DNA from 2 places in the Neobacillus phoenicis genome. Region 1 is predicted to be linked to the other one. Evidence: riboswitches for the same ligand, from Rfam matches in the RefSeq annotation. Region 1 holds a riboswitch; the other holds the start of a gene.
What was found. Region 1 has a riboswitch for preQ1 ahead of queF (preQ(1) synthase). Riboswitches for the same ligand answer to the same signal wherever they lie in the genome.

Region 1 (8,621 bases):
GCTTTGAACTTCAGGTATCGATTTCTAAGTTTATTGCTGAAAGAGAAGAGCGCTACCATCGGAATATTTTGCATCATGCGATTACCATAACAGTTGTGTTTACCAGTATTCTTTTTTTGCTAACAGCGGCCGTTCTTCCGTTTATTCCAGTCTTTAATGCCTATCATCCTTATATTCGTTGGCTGGTGATGATTCTTATTCCTGTTATTGCGTTTACTAGCGTTGCCAGAGGCTATTTTATGGGTAAACAGCAGATGGGAAGAATCGCCATCTCTAACTTTATAAGAAAAATTATCCAACTTGTTGGATTGTTTATCCTCTTCCGTTTGTTTGAATTTGATCCACAGGAATCACTGTTAATTGCGATTGGTACTTTGATTGGCAGTGAGATTGTCGTCTTTCTTTACCTAGTCTACTTGTTTATTATTCAATTCCAACAATTGAAGCGCCAGCCTTTTTCCAACATCAATCGCAAAGTGGTACGGAAGAATCTAATGGCCGTTTCCGTCCCTACGACAGGACTTCGGTTGTTTTCTGCTTTCACCGGTGCGATTCAACCATTTATCATCAAGGCCGCATTGGTACACTCAGGAATGACTGATGTACTGGCAACCGAACAATTTGGGATGTTAATGGGTGTAGCTGTATCAATCGGATTTTTTCCGGCCTTTATTGCCCATTCTTTAATGATTGTCCTGATTCCAGCCGTGTCAAAAACCCATTCACAAAAGGATTATCCTACTCTACAAAAAATGTTGCAACAAGTGATGAAGCTTACTTTTATCTATGGAGTCGCAGCAGTAACCATTTTTTATTTTTTTGCTCCTGAATTAACATCATTATTTTTTAAATCAGATACATCGGCTGTATTTTTGCAATTACTCTGGCCGTATTTCTTATTTCACTTTTTTATCATGCCAATGCAAGCCTTTATGATCGGTCTTGATATGATTAAAGATGCCTTTATACACATCGTTTGGTCGATTGTCATCTCCTTTGGGCTCATCTTATGGCTTGGTTCCTCGCCGGATTGGCGAATGAATGGAGTGATTATAGGAATGAATACAGGCTCCGTTCTACTGGCACTGATGCATTATTTAACCATCTGTAAAAAAATTGGCGTCTCACTTTTTATGAAGGCGGGGGACAGTCCCCCGTTGCGCTAAAGCGCCGGGGGACTGTCCCCACAAAGAAAGTGTAGGGGTCAGGTCTGTCCATTCCGTCTATTAATATAGAAAGTTTTTTTGTTTGGAGGGAATGGTTGAAATGAAACAGCAATTAGTGAATTCGTTTGAGGAATTAGTTAATGAATATGGAAAAACCATCTATAAATATATTTTCTCGTTAGTCAAACATAAGGAACTAGCGGAGGATCTATATCAGGAAGTATTACTCTCTGCCTATTTAGCATATCCTTCAATTAAGGAGCAAGGTAAATATAAAAGTTGGTTATATACGATTGCAATTAATAAATGCCGGGATTATTGGCGTAAGGAAAATAAGTCAAAGCATTTTTGGAAGGAAGAAGTGTATTCGTATTCTGTCTCATTCGAATCTCCCTACATTCCAGAAGAGGAAGTCCTACATAATTTTTCTGCTAAGCAAATGGCGGAAAAGATAAACCTGTTACCCGAAATTTATCGCTATCCTATTTATCTTTATTACTATCAAGATCTGTCTCTATTAGAAATTGCGAAAAAAAGTAATCTTCCTATGTCTACTGTAAAAACAAGAATGAAAAGAGCGAAGGAACGGCTCCGACCAAAAATGCGATCACTAGCTTAAAAGCTCCATATGTAATTATTCTTTGAAAAGGGGAAGTTTAAAATGAATGGAAAAGAAACAAAAAATATTCCTGCAAATTTACTGCCATATATTTCAAAGCAACATTACCATCGTTATACGCCAATTGAGCATGCAGTTTGGCGTTTTGTTATGAAGCAAAACCATTATTTCTTAAAGGGAATTGCCCATCCTGCTTATGTGAATGGATTAAGAGATTCAGGTATCAAGACGGAATCCATTCCAAAAGTCGAGGATATGAATACGAGTCTTTCGAAGGTTGGCTGGGGTGCGGTGACCATCGATGGACTCATTCCAGGCTCAGCTTTCTATGGATTTTTAGCCAATCGCCTCTTACCGATTGCCACTGAAATTCGAAACGTACAAAACATTGCCTATACGCCTGCACCAGATATGCTCCATGAAGCAGCTGGCCATGCGCCCATTCTTTTAGATGAATCCTACCGCGAATTTGTAAGGAAAATCGGTGAAATGGGAGCAAAGGCTCTCTCAAGTAAAGAAAAGGCCCAGGTGTTTATGGCGGTTCGTCATTTAACGATTGTGGCAGAAGACCCCAATTCTACTCCGGAGCAAGTAAAAGAGGCGGAGATGCAGGTAGCTGAAGCGCGCAGCAAGTTGAAAGGTTTATCGGAAGCAGATAAGGTATCACGATTGTTTTGGTGGACGGTGGAATACGGATTAATTGGTGAGCTCGATCACCCAATCATATACGGGGCTGGCTTGCTATCTTCGGTGGGAGAGAGCCAAAGCTGTTTGAAGGATGATGTCCGTAAAATTCCATTTTCCGTTGAAGCCTGCATAAGTACCCCGTATGATGTTACGAAACCGCAGCCACAGTTATTTGTTTGTAAAAGCTTTGATGACTTAGTCACGGCTATTGATGACTTTGCTTCGACAATGGCCTTCCGAAAAGGAGGAACTGAGAGTCTCGTTCAAGCACTGCAGACAGAAAACACGGCAACGATTTGTTTTTCCTCAGGCCTGCAAGTTACAGGAACTCTAGCTGATGTCTTAATAAATGAAAAAAAGGAAGCCGTTTATCTCAAGACGAAGGGTCCAACAGCATTAGCCTGCAAAAATCAACAACTAGATGGACATGGGAAAGAAACACATCGTAAAGGCTTTGGTACACCAATTGGTCGTTTAAAGGGAAATGTAGTCCTTGAACAATGCTCTAAGGTTGAATTAAAGGATTTGGGTATTGAGGTTGATAAGAAGGCTCAATTAACATTTGAGAGTGGAGTATTGGTTGAGGGAACGGTAAAAGAAGTTCTTTTTTCAGATTCCAAACCTGTGATCATCTCCTTTAAAGACTGCCAAGTAACCTATAAAGACCAGGTTTTGTTTGAACCAGCATGGGGAACATTCGATATGGCCGTGGGTGCAAGCATTGATTCGGTTTTTGCTGGTGCTGCAGATCCTGATGCTTATTTTGAATGGACGGAACTCGAAGAAACTAAGGAAGATGCAGAGCAGCCGAAATGGAATGAGCTAGAAAGCTTATATGAAGAGATTCGTAGCATACGTGAAGGTTCAGTTTGGAATGATCAAAGTGCATTTCATGTAGATGACGTATTAGCCATCTTAGATGACCGATATCCTAAAGAGTGGTTACTGCGCTTAGAGATTCTAGAACTTTATAAAATGCATGATGAGGGTCACCAAAATGTAAACGCTATCATGGGCGGGTTGCAAAATACTGACTGGGACTCATCAGTTAAACAAATGATTAACCGGGGATTAACTTTAATCAATTCCTTTGAAAAATAACAAGGTTTAAAAAAAGAAACATCGTGTTTTTTGTAGGGAGTAGTAGTTGGTCTACGTGCCCAAGATGTGATTGAAAAAGGGAATCGGGTAACGTAGAAGCAGTCTACGTGCCCGAAATGGGTATTGAAAAGAGAACTGGGTAACGTAGAAGCTGTCTACGTGACCGAAGAGGTGTAGGAAAAGGGGAACCGGTAACGTAAAAGCGGTCTACGTGACCGAAGAGGTGTAGGAAAAGGGGAACCGGTAACATAGAAGCAGTCTAAGTGCCCGAAATGGATACAGAAAAGGGAACTGGGTAACGTAGAAGCGGTCTACGTGCCCGAAGTGGATACGGAAAAGAAAGCCGGGTAACATAAAACCAATCTACGTGATAAACCAGGTACTAATAAAGTAAAAGGAGCTTGGATTCGATCCCAAGCTCCTTTTGCTATTAATCTTTACTTGAGAAGATCCCCAAGATACGAAGAATGCTGATAAATAGGTTAATAAAATTAAGGTACAAGTTTAAGGCCATTAATGGAACTTCTTCTGCTCTTACACCATAATGCTTCATTCGGCTGATATCGAAAAGTACATAACCGCTAAATACAAGTACGCCAATAAAGGAGTAAGCAAGCATTCCTGTTGAACTTAACGGGAAGAAAATATTAAAGATAGAGATGGCTACTAAAGCAAGCAAGGCAGCCAGCAAAAATCCACCTAAAAACGAGAAATTACGTTTTGACTTCGCAGCATAAATAGAAATACCAGTAAAAACAACGGTAGTACTTGCAAAGGCCATAACTACTACGTTTGCTCCTGATGTCGCTAGGTAATGTGCAACAATAGGATATAGCGTGATCCCTGAAATAAAGGTAAAGACATAAAGGAATGAGTACGAGATGGCTTTTTTTCGTCTAAAAAAGAATGCGGCCATAAGCATCACAAATTCTACAATCATTAATGGGATAAAGAGTCCCGGTGGTACTACAAACGCACCAGCCATCGTGCCTAAGAAAGCGATAGCAAGCGATAGAGCAAATGTCCGTAAAACGGATGGCATAAACTCAGTTGATGTTTGAGTATACAAGTTTTTCACCTCTAAATTTATTTATTAATAGAATATACGTACAAGAGGTCAAGATGTTTCATTTTTTCTTAAAAGATCTCGATCTTCTTTTAATAAATCGCGAATCTCAGCTAAGAGTTCTTCTTGGCGGTTGATTTTTTCAACAACTGCAGCAGGTTCCTCTTTCCTTTTAAAGCGATTAATGAACTTTACAAAAAGGAAAATGGAAAAGGCGATGATAAAGAAATCGACGACGTTTTGGATAAATTGTCCATACTTTAGTTCGGCTCCCCCTATTTTTACCATAAGGTTCGTAAATTTGACGCCTCCTAGGAGCAACCCTACTAACGGCATGATGACATCGGCAACGAGAGAAGAAACGATTTTTCCAAATGCTCCCCCAATAATAACCCCGACTGCTAAATCAATGACATTGCCTTTCATGGCAAATTTCTTAAATTCGTTCCACATGGCATACAACCTCCTACAATTATACTTACTACTATTGTACCTTTATAGCTTTCCCTTCTCAACTCATCCAGGGCTTCCCATAAAATGCTGATTGACAGTGGACACAAAATTCACTATAGTTACTATGAAATTAATTACATGGATACCCGAATACTGGGGAGAGGTTCATAGCAGACACCCTCTATAAAAAACTATGGAAATGGAGAATTCAACCATATCCTTAGGATATGGTTTTTTATTTCTTTCTTATAGTTATAAACGGGTTATATAAGGAGGACTAACAATGGCAGAAGGAAGAACAGAAGCTGAATTAGAAGGTGTAACATTATTAGGAAACCAAGGAACAAAGTATTTATTTGAATACACGCCAGAGGTTTTAGAGGCGTTTGATAATAAACATCCAAACCGTGATTACTTTGTTAAATTCAATTTCCCTGAGTTTACAAGTCTTTGTCCGAAAACCGGTCAGCCTGACTTTGCAACGATTTATATTAGCTATATCCCAGATCAAAAAATGGTTGAAAGTAAATCCTTAAAACTTTATCTTTTCAGCTTCCGCAACCATGGAGATTTTCATGAAGACTGCATGAATATTATCATGAATGATTTAATCAAGTTAATGGATCCTCGTTATATTGAAGTATGGGGCAAATTCACACCAAGAGGCGGAATCTCCATTGACCCTTACTGCAACTATGGAAGACCAGGAACAAAATACGAGCAAATGGCCGATCACCGTATGATGAACCACGATCTATACCCAGAAAAAATTGATAACCGCTAATTTTGGGGACAGTCCCCCGATGCGTTAGTGCGTAAAAGGAGCAGCTGATAGAAGCTGCTCCTTTTTATGAAATGAGTTTCATTTTTATGGCTTTCACAGCGGCATCTGTTCGGTTTTTGGCTTCTAATTTTTGAATGATAACTGATACATAATCTCTTACAGTATAGCTGCTCAGGTGTAATTTTTCAGCGGCTTCGTTGATAGAAGCACCTCCGGCGATCAGTTGTAATACTTCTTTTTCACGCATGGTTAAGACAGAGTGCGTACCGCCAAATTGATGGAGGGCCTCATCCCATATCGAATACAACAATTCGCCGGCATAATGCCCAAATTTGATGAGCGTCGATAAGGTTTGCATGCTGATATCAAACTGCGAATTTTCACCTTGATCTAATAGAGCAATCCCAAGCAGTTTGCTTTTTGTGGGAACGAAGATAGGTAACACAACTAATGAGCGAAGTTGAAATTCATTTACGTATTTTTTTGGTAACACATCTAAAGCGTTCGAAAAGTAAAGCGGCTGCGAATGGGTTAACGAGTTTAAATATTTTTCTATTAAGGAGAGCCCTAATATTTCTTCCTGGATTTGCTGTACAGAAGGAATGTTGACATTATAGCCCGAAACGCCAATCCCTTTGTCTTCGTAATGATTATATAAAAACAACCCACATCGACTAAATGGCATATAGTCGACTAAGCCCTTTGTAATCGCCTTTACGGCATCATCCACGCTCCGTGCACGTAATAAATGCTGTAAGAAGAGAAGGGAACCATCCTTCCATTCCATCCTGCTCTCAAGCTGTTGGAGTTTTAACTGTCGAAGATACATGCCTCTTATAAAATCACACTGATGCTCTGTAATCGTCGTTCCAGGATCACGTACACAAACAAGTAACACATCATTCAGACAAGGTACTTGAACAATGTCACTTTCCTCCTCGCCTGTGCCGATTAGTTTATTTATCGCTGATGATAGATGGCAGATTTGGCTGGCTTTTAAATTGGAGCACATGTCGATTAAGTGGGTGTCTACTGGATAATCGTCTGAACAGACAATACTTTCAATCTGGTAGTTTTCCAGCTCCTTCTTAACCACAGCAGCCCACTTCATGGGAATGATATTGGTGACGATCATATTTTTCATCCACTTCTTATTTTGTTCCTCCCAGCTTTGTGTTAACAATGCCTGATCCATCATTCGCGAAAAAAACGATTGAATGGCCTGGTGGTCAAGAAAAGTGGCTGCCGGTTTTTCTGCTAGGAGCTTATGAAATATATTTTCGATTGTTGAGACGAGTGAAATGGAATCGGATTCATTGTATTCGGTCGAAAATCGATTTTGCCATTCTATGAGGATTGAATGGATGAAGGTATCTGCATTGGGAGCTTTTCCGGCTGAAACCTTCTTTAATGCTATTTGAATCATCGAATCAATTTCATCTACTAAATGGTCGTTTTGAATTTTTAATGTAGGTTGAAGTTTCCTCCATTCCATCAAGAATGGCTCTTTCAATTCAAGTAAGAGGGTCAGTCCCTTTTGTACAAGCTGTTCGATTTTATGCTTCATTTCATCCACCTCCGTAACAAGTATTTTTGATCCGCTCCAGGCGCTTCGCTTTCCGCGGGCGTGCCGGGGAGCCTCCTCGTCGCTTCGCTCCTGCGGGGTCTCCCCTGCTCCGTACTCCCGCAGGAGTCTTCGCGCCTTCCGCTCCAATAAACAGTGTGCCAAAATCACCAATGAGCATGAACGTATCTTTTTTAAATAATACGAAGAAAAAATTTCCAATATGTCCGTAGTGAAAAAACTATACCCGACATTTGTCGGGGGGTTCTATTTTTTACGATATTTTCCGTGATTGTAAGGAGGATACCTTAGATAGTATTGTAAAGGAAAGGTTGTTTATTGAAAATTGGGAAAATAGGAGGGGTTTCATGGAAAGTACGATTCAGCTTGTTGAGGGTACCACAAGTAAAAAGGTTTTTTGGTCTGCATTAGGAACAGGAATCATAGCGCTTGCCCTGCTTTTAGTATCATTTGGGATATCTGGGGTTGCCTATGCGGTTCCTATAGCAGGTGTAGGGGACTTTTATGTAGAGTTTGATAAATTAGAAGGAAATGGTTATGTTTTCTACCCGAAAATGGGAGAAACAAGCTCTTCTGATTCAGCCCCACAAGGCACTAATCTAATCGAAACCTTAACGATCGACAATCTACAGCTATACAAGGACTTCCAAGTTGGTGGAGAATGGATCCGTGTTAAAATTACTGCCTCCAAGCCGGTGCAAATTACTGGTTTGCAGCATGATGCCGGACTTATTGAAGCCAACGCCAAATTTCAGAACTTAGTACTCCAGGAAAAGCATAGCGATGACTGGCAGAAACAATTCCAGCAAACCTCTTCTAAAATTACATTGGAACATGCAAAATTAAAAACTCATTACTTATTTCAGAAGACGATAAACATGAACGGAATGAGATTAACAGTTGAAAAGATTAATAAGAAATAATGAGGAGGGACTTTCATGGCATTTAAAATGTGGCGAAAACAGCGGCCGCTAGGGGGAGCAGCGATTACCATTCTTAGTGGTCTAATGATCTCGTGGGTCCCATTAAACCTTTATCTCAGTACATTTCTTCCTGGTTCCATAGCCATTATAGGTTTACTGTTTGGCGGAGTCATTACGTTGTTAGGTATCGTTGCCCTATTTTTCCCTAATGCATCTAAAATACTAGGAATCTTTACT
Region 2 (8,621 bases), 170 kb from region 1:
CGCCAACTTGGATCCAAGTCATTTGTGGTGGCAGGGAATTGACCCAGAAGCAGCAATTAAAATCTTGGCTAAAGAAAATGCGATTCATCATTTCCATGCGAAAGATACGTACATTGACCAAGAAAATGTAAATATGTATGGTTTAACGGATATGCAGCCATATGGGGAAGTGCGTTCACGTGCGTGGACATTCCGTTCGGTAGGCTGCGGCCATAGTTTGCAAGAATGGTCTGATATGATGAGTGCACTTCGCACCTATGGGTATGATTATGTGGTCAGCATCGAACATGAGGATCCAATTATGTCCATTGATGAAGGTTTTAAGCGAGCGGTTGTGAATTTGAAATCTGTTCTCATTGAAGAGCCTGTTTCACAAATGTGGTGGGTGTAAATATAAGAGTAGTAGAAAATGCAGCCGGATTATTATTAAAGGGTTACGTTTTGGGGTGCAAGTTATTAAATTGACACAAGACATGGCATAGTAAATGACTATGCCATTTTTCCTTTAACATAAAAGTTTTGTCAACTTTTTATAGAGAAAATTGAACTGACATTTTGATTGAAAAACTAATAAAAAGTACATATTCTTCTTTAACAAACGGTGCAGGTTTCTTTAAGGAAAAATGGTGAAATAATGGTAAAGATGATCAATTTAGTTCAAAAATAAATATAAGAAAAGGTGATGTTATAATGAGCACATCTAAAATAAGTATGAAAAGCCCCATACCAATATACCGTATTTTTGATGAGGAGAAAGCCAAAGAATTTTATTTAACATTTTTGGAATTTAAGTTGGATTGGGAGCATCGATTTGAGGAAAACTTCCCCCTATATATGCAAATTTCCCATAGTAATTGTATCCTTCATCTTTCTGAGCATTTTGGTGATTCGACGCCGGGAGCATCAATTAGAATTGAAGTAGAAAATGTGAAGATGCTTCATTCCAAGCTTCTAGAAAAGAAATATAAGTACGCACGTCCTGGGCTCGAAATTACAGACTGGAATACTAAAGAGGTTAGAATTGGAGACCCATTCGGAAACAAAATTGTCTTCTATGAGAACATTCAAAAATAACATTGTTACTTTCGATGTACATATCGCATTATTATTTTTAGACTTATTGAAGTAGCAAGTGCTTTAGTTGAATAAGATATTTATTTTTTAGATGCCAAAGAAACAATAAATCAGAAAAATGGCGTGCCAAACTGATGTCAGTTTACACGCCATTATCATTGCCAATTATGTGATATGCACCTCAAAACGGTATGGTTTAGATTATTATTCCGGCTGCTTTTCTATAATTACCTATTTTTTTGCTGATAAGTACCTCTCGTTAATAATCTTTTTATGATGGATGGCGTGACCAGCAATTATGTAGCCGATGGCGCGGGTAGTCACTTGCGTATTGTTGGCAATACCATTGTAGACCCAAGCCTCTACAGGCATGTTTTTCATTAAAGTAATCGTAGCTTTCCGAGTTGCTATAAAATCCTCAAGTATAGCTTTGATAGATTGGTTGTTAATTTGAGAACCTTCAACAAAATCATTTTCATTAAACCCAGCTAAGGCTGTTTGGTCACCGCGGCCAATACGAAGCAGGCGATAGCTCATAATTCTTTCGGTATCAGTCATATGACCGAGAACTTCTTTAATACTCCATTTATCTGGAGCATAACGAAAATGTCCCTCTTCATCAGGAATTCCTTCAAAAAGTGCAATGGTATTTTTTAAATCCTCACTCAGAATCGTTAATAGGTCTCCTTCGGGAACAAGGTCCACATACGGTACATAATACTCAGGATACTCACTAGTTAAAGGACGTTGTAACATGATTTTCTCTCCCTTCAAATTGCAATCATCTACTACTACTGTATTCCTTTTCACAAAGAAATACCAAATAAAAGTAACTGAAATTGGATGATTTTAGCAAAAAAGCACTTGTGCATAGAAATTCTATGTATTATGATTTTAATGTACATAGAATTTCTATGCTTCTGAGGGGGAGTCGTGAGTGAAGAAAAAAATATTAATTACAGCTGTGATTATCTTTTTTATAGGTACTGTGTTTTTATGGTTGAAACCGCATTTTCCACGTACCTTTCATCAGCAGCAACTCTTTTTTTGTTTAGACGATTTTTTCAAAACGAACACGTTGGTTTATTACATACATTACCGGCATACCAATAGCCATAACCACGAACTCACCAACGGCAGTAGTTAACCAAGTGAACATGAATGGTAGATTAAATGCCAAGTGAAGCTCAAGGGCAATTAAGAACATAGTAACCGTGAAAACTAGTGTATTCACAATCATTCGTGTCCATAACCCTTTAATATATTTTGCACAGGCAATCGTTATTAATAAGGCAATCACAGATTGGCCTACACCGAAAATAAGGTCATAGGCCTTCATCGGTGAAAAAAATAAATTGGTTAAAAATACACCAAGAATGATTCCGTAAAAATATTTCTTGTTAAAGACGATCAGATGGTTAAACATTTCTGATACGCGAAACTGAACTTGGGTGAACCCAAACGGCTGGATTAAAGCAGAGACTGCAATGTACAATGCTGCTACAATACCGTTTACGACAATTGATTTTACTTTCATATATAATTATCTCCTTAGTTTTTTTATGTGGGAGGTTCTCGAACCACATTTTCTTAAATTCCAACAAATTTATATATTAGTATAAATAAAAGCATGAGTCAATGTACCTGTTTTGAGTTCTATTAAAAAAATATTTATATTACCATATATGTAATAGATTGGTAGAATGTAACTAGCGACAATTCGGATGGGTGGTGTCAGGCACCATGAAGTGGACCTGGGTGGATACAGTTTTTTTCATCGTTCGAGGATTATGGTTTTTAATCTGGATTATCATTTTTATGAATAATCCAGTATTTCACTCACGTGAGATTCCTATAAGTGGGTTACTAACATGGCTTTTTCTTGCCTATCTTGTACCTCAAAGTTTTATTTGGTTTAAAACACTTTCTGCGCAATTGTATCCGCTATTCGAACAACTGTTATCAGGTGGTCTCTATATCTACTTACTCCTTTATGTAAAATCGGATTCTTCGGTAATGCTCATTCCTGCAGTTATTCTTGGACTCTATTACTCGAGAACTTTCGTATGGAAGTGCAGTGTTGTCATTATGCTAATCATTCCAATTTCAGGGATAATTTTCGATAGAGGACCTATTGTGGTTTTTCTAACACATATTTTGAATAATGGGATTGCCTTAGGTGTGGGTCTCGCATTTAATCGCATGGTGTTGCTGTTAAAACAAAATCAAGAGCAATATAAGGTTATCCAAGAGCAAAACGATACCTTAGAGCAGTATGCTAGAAAGGTAGAAAGCTTAACTCTTTTACAAGAGAGGAATCGGATGGCAAAGGAACTGCACGACACAATGGGGCACACCTTCACATCAGTTATTATTGGAATGGATGGAGTAATCTCTAACTTGAACCGTTCAGATTTAGAAAAAGCCTTAAAGAAATTACATGTTTTAAGAAAGTTAACTAAAAATGGTCTGGATGAAATCAGGAAAAACATTCATCAAATTGCCCCTGCTGAAGAAGAGGAAGAATTGCCACAAAGTTTAACCAAACTGGCATATGAGTTTGCACAGCATACAAACACAACTAATCGATTGACTATCATTGGCGAAGTGTATCCTATCAGTGAGTCAATCAAGCGGACATTCATTCGTTGTCTTCAGGAAGCGCTCACTAATGCCAAAAGACATGGCGAATCACAGCATATTGATATTAAATTCGAGTACGGTGAAACGAGTTTAATATTAAAAGTAAAGGACGATGGAAAAGGGACAAGTGATTTGAACCCGGGCTTCGGACTTACCGGTATGAGGGAGAGATTGCAGGATCTACAAGGTAGGTTATCCGTAAATTCGAATATAGGGAAAGGGACAGAAATTACTTGCTATATTCCAAATGGAAGGAGGATAAATGGTGATGTCTATTAAATTAGCCATTGTCGACGATCAAGAGATTATCCGAGAAGGACTCTTCGACATTTTTGATGAAGTGGAGGGTATCGAGGTTTTGGGACTAGCGGAAAATGGACTGAAAGCAGTAGAAATCTGCACAGAAAAACAGCCTGATACAGTGTTGATGGATATAAATATGCCGGTAATGGATGGAGTCGAGGCAACAAAAGCTATAAAAGAAAAGTGGCCGCACATTCGCGTGATTATCCTTACCACCTTCCAAGAAATCACTTACGTTAGGGAGGCGCTACAGGCTGGTGCAGAAGGATACCTTTTAAAAGCCATAGAACCTACTGATTTAATTGCCGGTGTCCAATTAATTTCTCACGGTGGAACCTTGATTTCAAAAGAAATTGCCAACCTTCTTATTGGAAAAATGAACCCAGATGCCAGCTCGCCACAAAAGGCTGGTAATTCCTATGGATTAACAGAACGGGAAACAGATGTACTGCGGGCACTTGCAAGCGGATTAACAAATGCAGAGATTGCTGCCCATCTGTTTTTATCTGTAGGAACTGTGAAAAACTACATATCCAACATTTACTCCAAATTTGAAATTTCCGACCGTCTGAAGTTAGCAAACAGAGCAAGAGAAGAAGGTGTCATCTAAAGTTATGACCACAGTCACTATTCTGCATTTATTTAATGTTTAATAATTAGGTCATTAAATGATATGGAGCGTGTGACTATGGTTAGAAAAATAATTAGTTTCCTATTACTCCCACTACTTTTTACAAATACAGGTTTTGCTCAAGGCCAAAATGATTACGAAATGATCGACAATTATATAAAAAAGCAAATGAAAATCCAAGCGATTGAGGGTCTATCCTATGCGATTGTCAAAGAAGGGAAAATTGATCATTTACAATCGTTTGGAAATGCTGATATTGGAAAAAAGCTTACCCCACAAACGCCGATGAAATTAGCTTCTTTAAGTAAATCGTTTACATCCTTAGCCATCATGCAGCTTGTGGAACAAGGAAAAGTTGACCTCGATTCTCCTGTCCAAAAGTACATCCCATGGTTTTCCTTACGTGACAAAGAGGCGTCTGCAAAAATAACCGTTCGTCATTTACTAAATCAAACAAGTGGAATTTCAGCAGATGGCGAAGTGGAAATCGCCAATGAACTAAAAGGAATATCGCTGGAAGAAACGGTAAGGTTATTGAGAAAGGTAGAACTTTCCCACCCTGTTGGAAGCAAATTTGAATATACGAATTTGAATTATCTTTGTTTAGGTTTAGTGGTCGAAAAGGTTTCAGGGGAGTCTTTATCAAGCTATTTAGAAGGGCATATCCTAACTCCCTTAGATATGAAAAATAGTTATACTTCAATAGAAGAAGCGCAAATGCATGGGTTATCAATGGGTTACTCGTCGTGGTTTGGTATGCATTTACCAACAAGAACGGCTCTAGATGATCTCCCTAACTTTTTAGCTAGTGGGTATATGACTGCAAGTGCAGAAGATATGGGAAAATACTTATTAAGCTTAATGAATGATATGAATCCTGTTCTTTCTGCAAAAGGGGTAAAGGAGCTGCAAACTCCTGCAGTCACAGCTAAAATGTATCTGGATGGAACGTATTTTGGGAACTATGCGATGGGTTGGTGGAAGCGAGAGGTTCAAGGAACGGAAGTCATCGGGCATTCAGGGGATCTCTTTTCTGCTGCTCGGACGGATATGTATATATTGCTTAAAGAGAAAATAGGAGTTGTTGTTCTGACGAATACCAATAACGGTAGATTTACACCGGGGGATTCTCATAAAACGACAGATGGGGTCATAAGTTTGTTAGCGGGAAAACAGCCTATTGAAGAAAACAACCAACATGATTATCAACAACATTATCTTATAATGAATAGCATAGTTTTAGGAATTCTTGTTATGATAATCATCTCGTTCTTACGTTTGAAAAAACGACTTAATAAACTCAGTAGGCCAGATGCTAATAAAAAATGGATCATGTATTTAATACTTTTCCAACTCTTTTTACCAGTGGCGCTTTATCTCGGAATGCCTAAACTGCTGAATTTTCCTTCCTGGAGCTTCCTGTTTTGTGTTCAGCCGGATTTGGTTAGTTCCTTTATGATTGTTTTCATTTTGTTTTTCGGCCTCGGGATACTTAATGGTTTTGTTCTATTATCTATAAAATTAAAAAAGCACAATTCACTCAAATTTGAGTGATTGTGCTTTTTTCATAAAATAATAACAGGAAATTTTTACATAAATAATAAAAATCCGTGCAAGATAAAAAGAAAAAAGGAATGGCGTATATTATGAAACAAAATAAATTGTTTTTACTTGCAATGATGCTTATACCCTGGTTATCACTGCCACTCCTAGGAAAGCGGGCTTTCAAGAGATTTTACCCGGGTGCTTTGTTTATCTTCGTTTGGGTCCTTTTTGAGAGTTATTTTGCGAAAAAGCGGCTATGGTGGAGATTTTATGAAAAACTCATTCCAAAAACAATGGGCGAACTTCCCTTTATGATAGGGCCATTTTTTGTGGGATCATTATGGATTTTAAAGTTCACATTCGGAAACTTTTTTCGATACTTACTATTGAACCTTATTCTAGATACCCTTTTTGCCTTTCCTGGGATGATTGCGTTACGAAGAATGGGGATTGTTTCACTTGTCAGTATGAAGCACTATCAAATGGGGCTTATATTTATGATTAAATCAGTCATCATGTATGGATTCCAAAGTATGATTGAAAAAATGAGAAAAAAACCAAAATCGCTTATTCAGAAAATATTCGCTAAATAGTCACAATGAAAAATAAAAAGCCGACTTAAAAAGCTATCGCCTTTTGAGTTGGCTTTTTTGCAGTAAGCAAACAAACTGGTATCTATCGCAAATAAAATCCTAATTACCGCAAATAACCCACTCGTTTTCGCAAATAAACTTACTAAATTCGCAAATAAAAGGTGATAGAATAATAGTAAAACATAGAGTTGGAGTGTGAGTAATGAATCTATCAAATTTTGAAGAATGGATAGATGAAAAAATTCTTAGGCGAGGACTTGATTACTTTAATAAAGGTAAAGTGATCAGTCTTATAACAACTGATGGAAGTCATTTCAAAGCAAGAATAGATGGTTCAGATGTCTATAATGTTGAGGTGTTTTTAAGTGGTGATGTTGTATTAAATATCTACTGTGATTGTCCATATAACGGTGGGTATTGCAAACACAAGGCAGCGAGTCTTTTTGCTCTAAAAAATGGCGAATTTTCAAGCAATGTGGAAAGCCCACCTACACAACCTACACCCAGCGACACAAGTAAAGGTAGTTTAAACTCTTTACTATCAAATTTACAAAAGGAAGAATTAATCAGTATAATTCAAAATATTTCTGACGATTACCCAGAGGTAGAAAAACGCTTGCTATTTCAGTATGAAACAAGTAAAGACGAAATAGCTTCCAGTAAAAAACTTATTAGAGACTATATTAATGGTGCAAAAAGAAAAGGGTTTATTGATTGGCGTCATGTTGACCAAGCTTTACAAGGTGCAGAACTAACACTCCAGAAAGCACGGGGCAAGTTAGAGAATGGAGACACAGAGGGAGCGATATTACTTTCCATCGCAGTTATATCCCCTGTGGTTAAAATGCTGGATTACTCTGATGACTCAAATGGGTCTGTCGGATCTAACATAAATTGGGCGATAAAAACGATTGACCAATCTGTAACTAGCGGAATAAACCGTTTAAATGAAAAGGAGCAGAAAAAATTATTTGAGGTCATAATGAAAGAAGCCCTTAAGGAGTATTTAAGTGGTTGGAGTGATTGGCGGTACGACCTTCTTAAAATCTGTACTTATTTTTGTCATCAAGGTGATTTAAGAACTAAACTTGAAAAACAATTAGAAGCCCTTAACCAACAGGTGGATCATTCTTTTGATAAAAAAGAAATTAAACTTTTACAATTACAAATTATTGAAAAATGTGATGGGGAAAGTGCTGCTGAAAGATTTATATATGACAATATTAATCATAGTGAATTTCGTGAAAAAGCGATTTCCTATGAATTCAATAAAGGTAACTACGAAAAAGTGATTCAGCTTTGCTTAGAGGGTGAGATAGCTGATCAACACTATCGTGGCCTTGTTCATAAGTGGCAGGAATTCCGTTATAAAGCTTATGAGCTTGTTGGAGATCTAGAGAACCAAAGACAACTTGCGAAAGAATTATTACTGAAAGATAACTTTACCTATTATGGGAAACTAAAAGGGTTATATGCACATGAGGAATGGGAACCAATTTTACAGGAATTACTGGAAGAGTTTGAAAAAGAGAAATACCAATCTTCTACGTACCTATCCATATTAAAAGTGGAAAACTTAAAAGAACAGATATTACTATATTGCAAGAAACGAACATCATCTATAATTGATCTTTACCCATATGTGATAAAGGACTATTTTGATGATGTAAATGATATATTTATCACTTATATTCAAAGGTTTGCTGAAGAAGTATCAGATAGAAGAGGTTATCGAAATGTTTGTGCGGTAATAAAAACATATAAAAAAGCCTTGGGTACTCTCCATTCCCATAAACTAATCAAAGAATTAAGAGAGAAGCATAATAGACGAC

Region 2: another riboswitch for preQ1. It lies ahead of AA0X95_RS25715 (QueT transporter family protein); the one in region 1 lies ahead of queF (preQ(1) synthase).

Annotation. Positions count from the first base shown of each region.
Region 1 covers NZ_CP154847.1:4,865,804-4,874,424, reverse strand. Annotated here, with positions in the region: gene AA0X95_RS24920 (polysaccharide biosynthesis protein) at 1-1,166, shown strand, start outside; gene AA0X95_RS24915 (RNA polymerase sigma factor) at 1,267-1,785, shown strand; gene AA0X95_RS24910 (aromatic amino acid hydroxylase) at 1,828-3,573, shown strand; gene AA0X95_RS24905 (Bax inhibitor-1 family protein) at 4,004-4,642, opposite strand; gene mscL (large conductance mechanosensitive channel protein MscL) at 4,691-5,092, opposite strand; PreQ1 riboswitch class I at 5,247-5,293, shown strand; gene queF (preQ(1) synthase) at 5,376-5,876, shown strand; gene AA0X95_RS24890 (LuxR C-terminal-related transcriptional regulator) at 5,941-7,443, opposite strand; gene AA0X95_RS24885 (DUF6230 family protein) at 7,809-8,384, shown strand; gene AA0X95_RS24880 (DUF6114 domain-containing protein) at 8,400-8,621, shown strand, end outside.
Region 2 covers NZ_CP154847.1:5,036,018-5,044,638, reverse strand. Annotated here, with positions in the region: gene AA0X95_RS25730 (sugar phosphate isomerase/epimerase family protein) at 1-391, shown strand, start outside; gene AA0X95_RS25725 (glyoxalase superfamily protein) at 691-1,074, shown strand; gene AA0X95_RS25720 (DinB family protein) at 1,306-1,830, opposite strand; gene AA0X95_RS25715 (QueT transporter family protein) at 2,126-2,611, opposite strand; PreQ1 riboswitch class I at 2,620-2,664, opposite strand; gene AA0X95_RS25710 (sensor histidine kinase) at 2,818-3,996, shown strand; gene AA0X95_RS25705 (response regulator) at 3,986-4,630, shown strand; gene AA0X95_RS25700 (serine hydrolase domain-containing protein) at 4,709-6,205, shown strand; gene AA0X95_RS25695 (hypothetical protein) at 6,298-6,789, shown strand; gene AA0X95_RS25690 (SWIM zinc finger family protein) at 6,992-8,621, shown strand, end outside.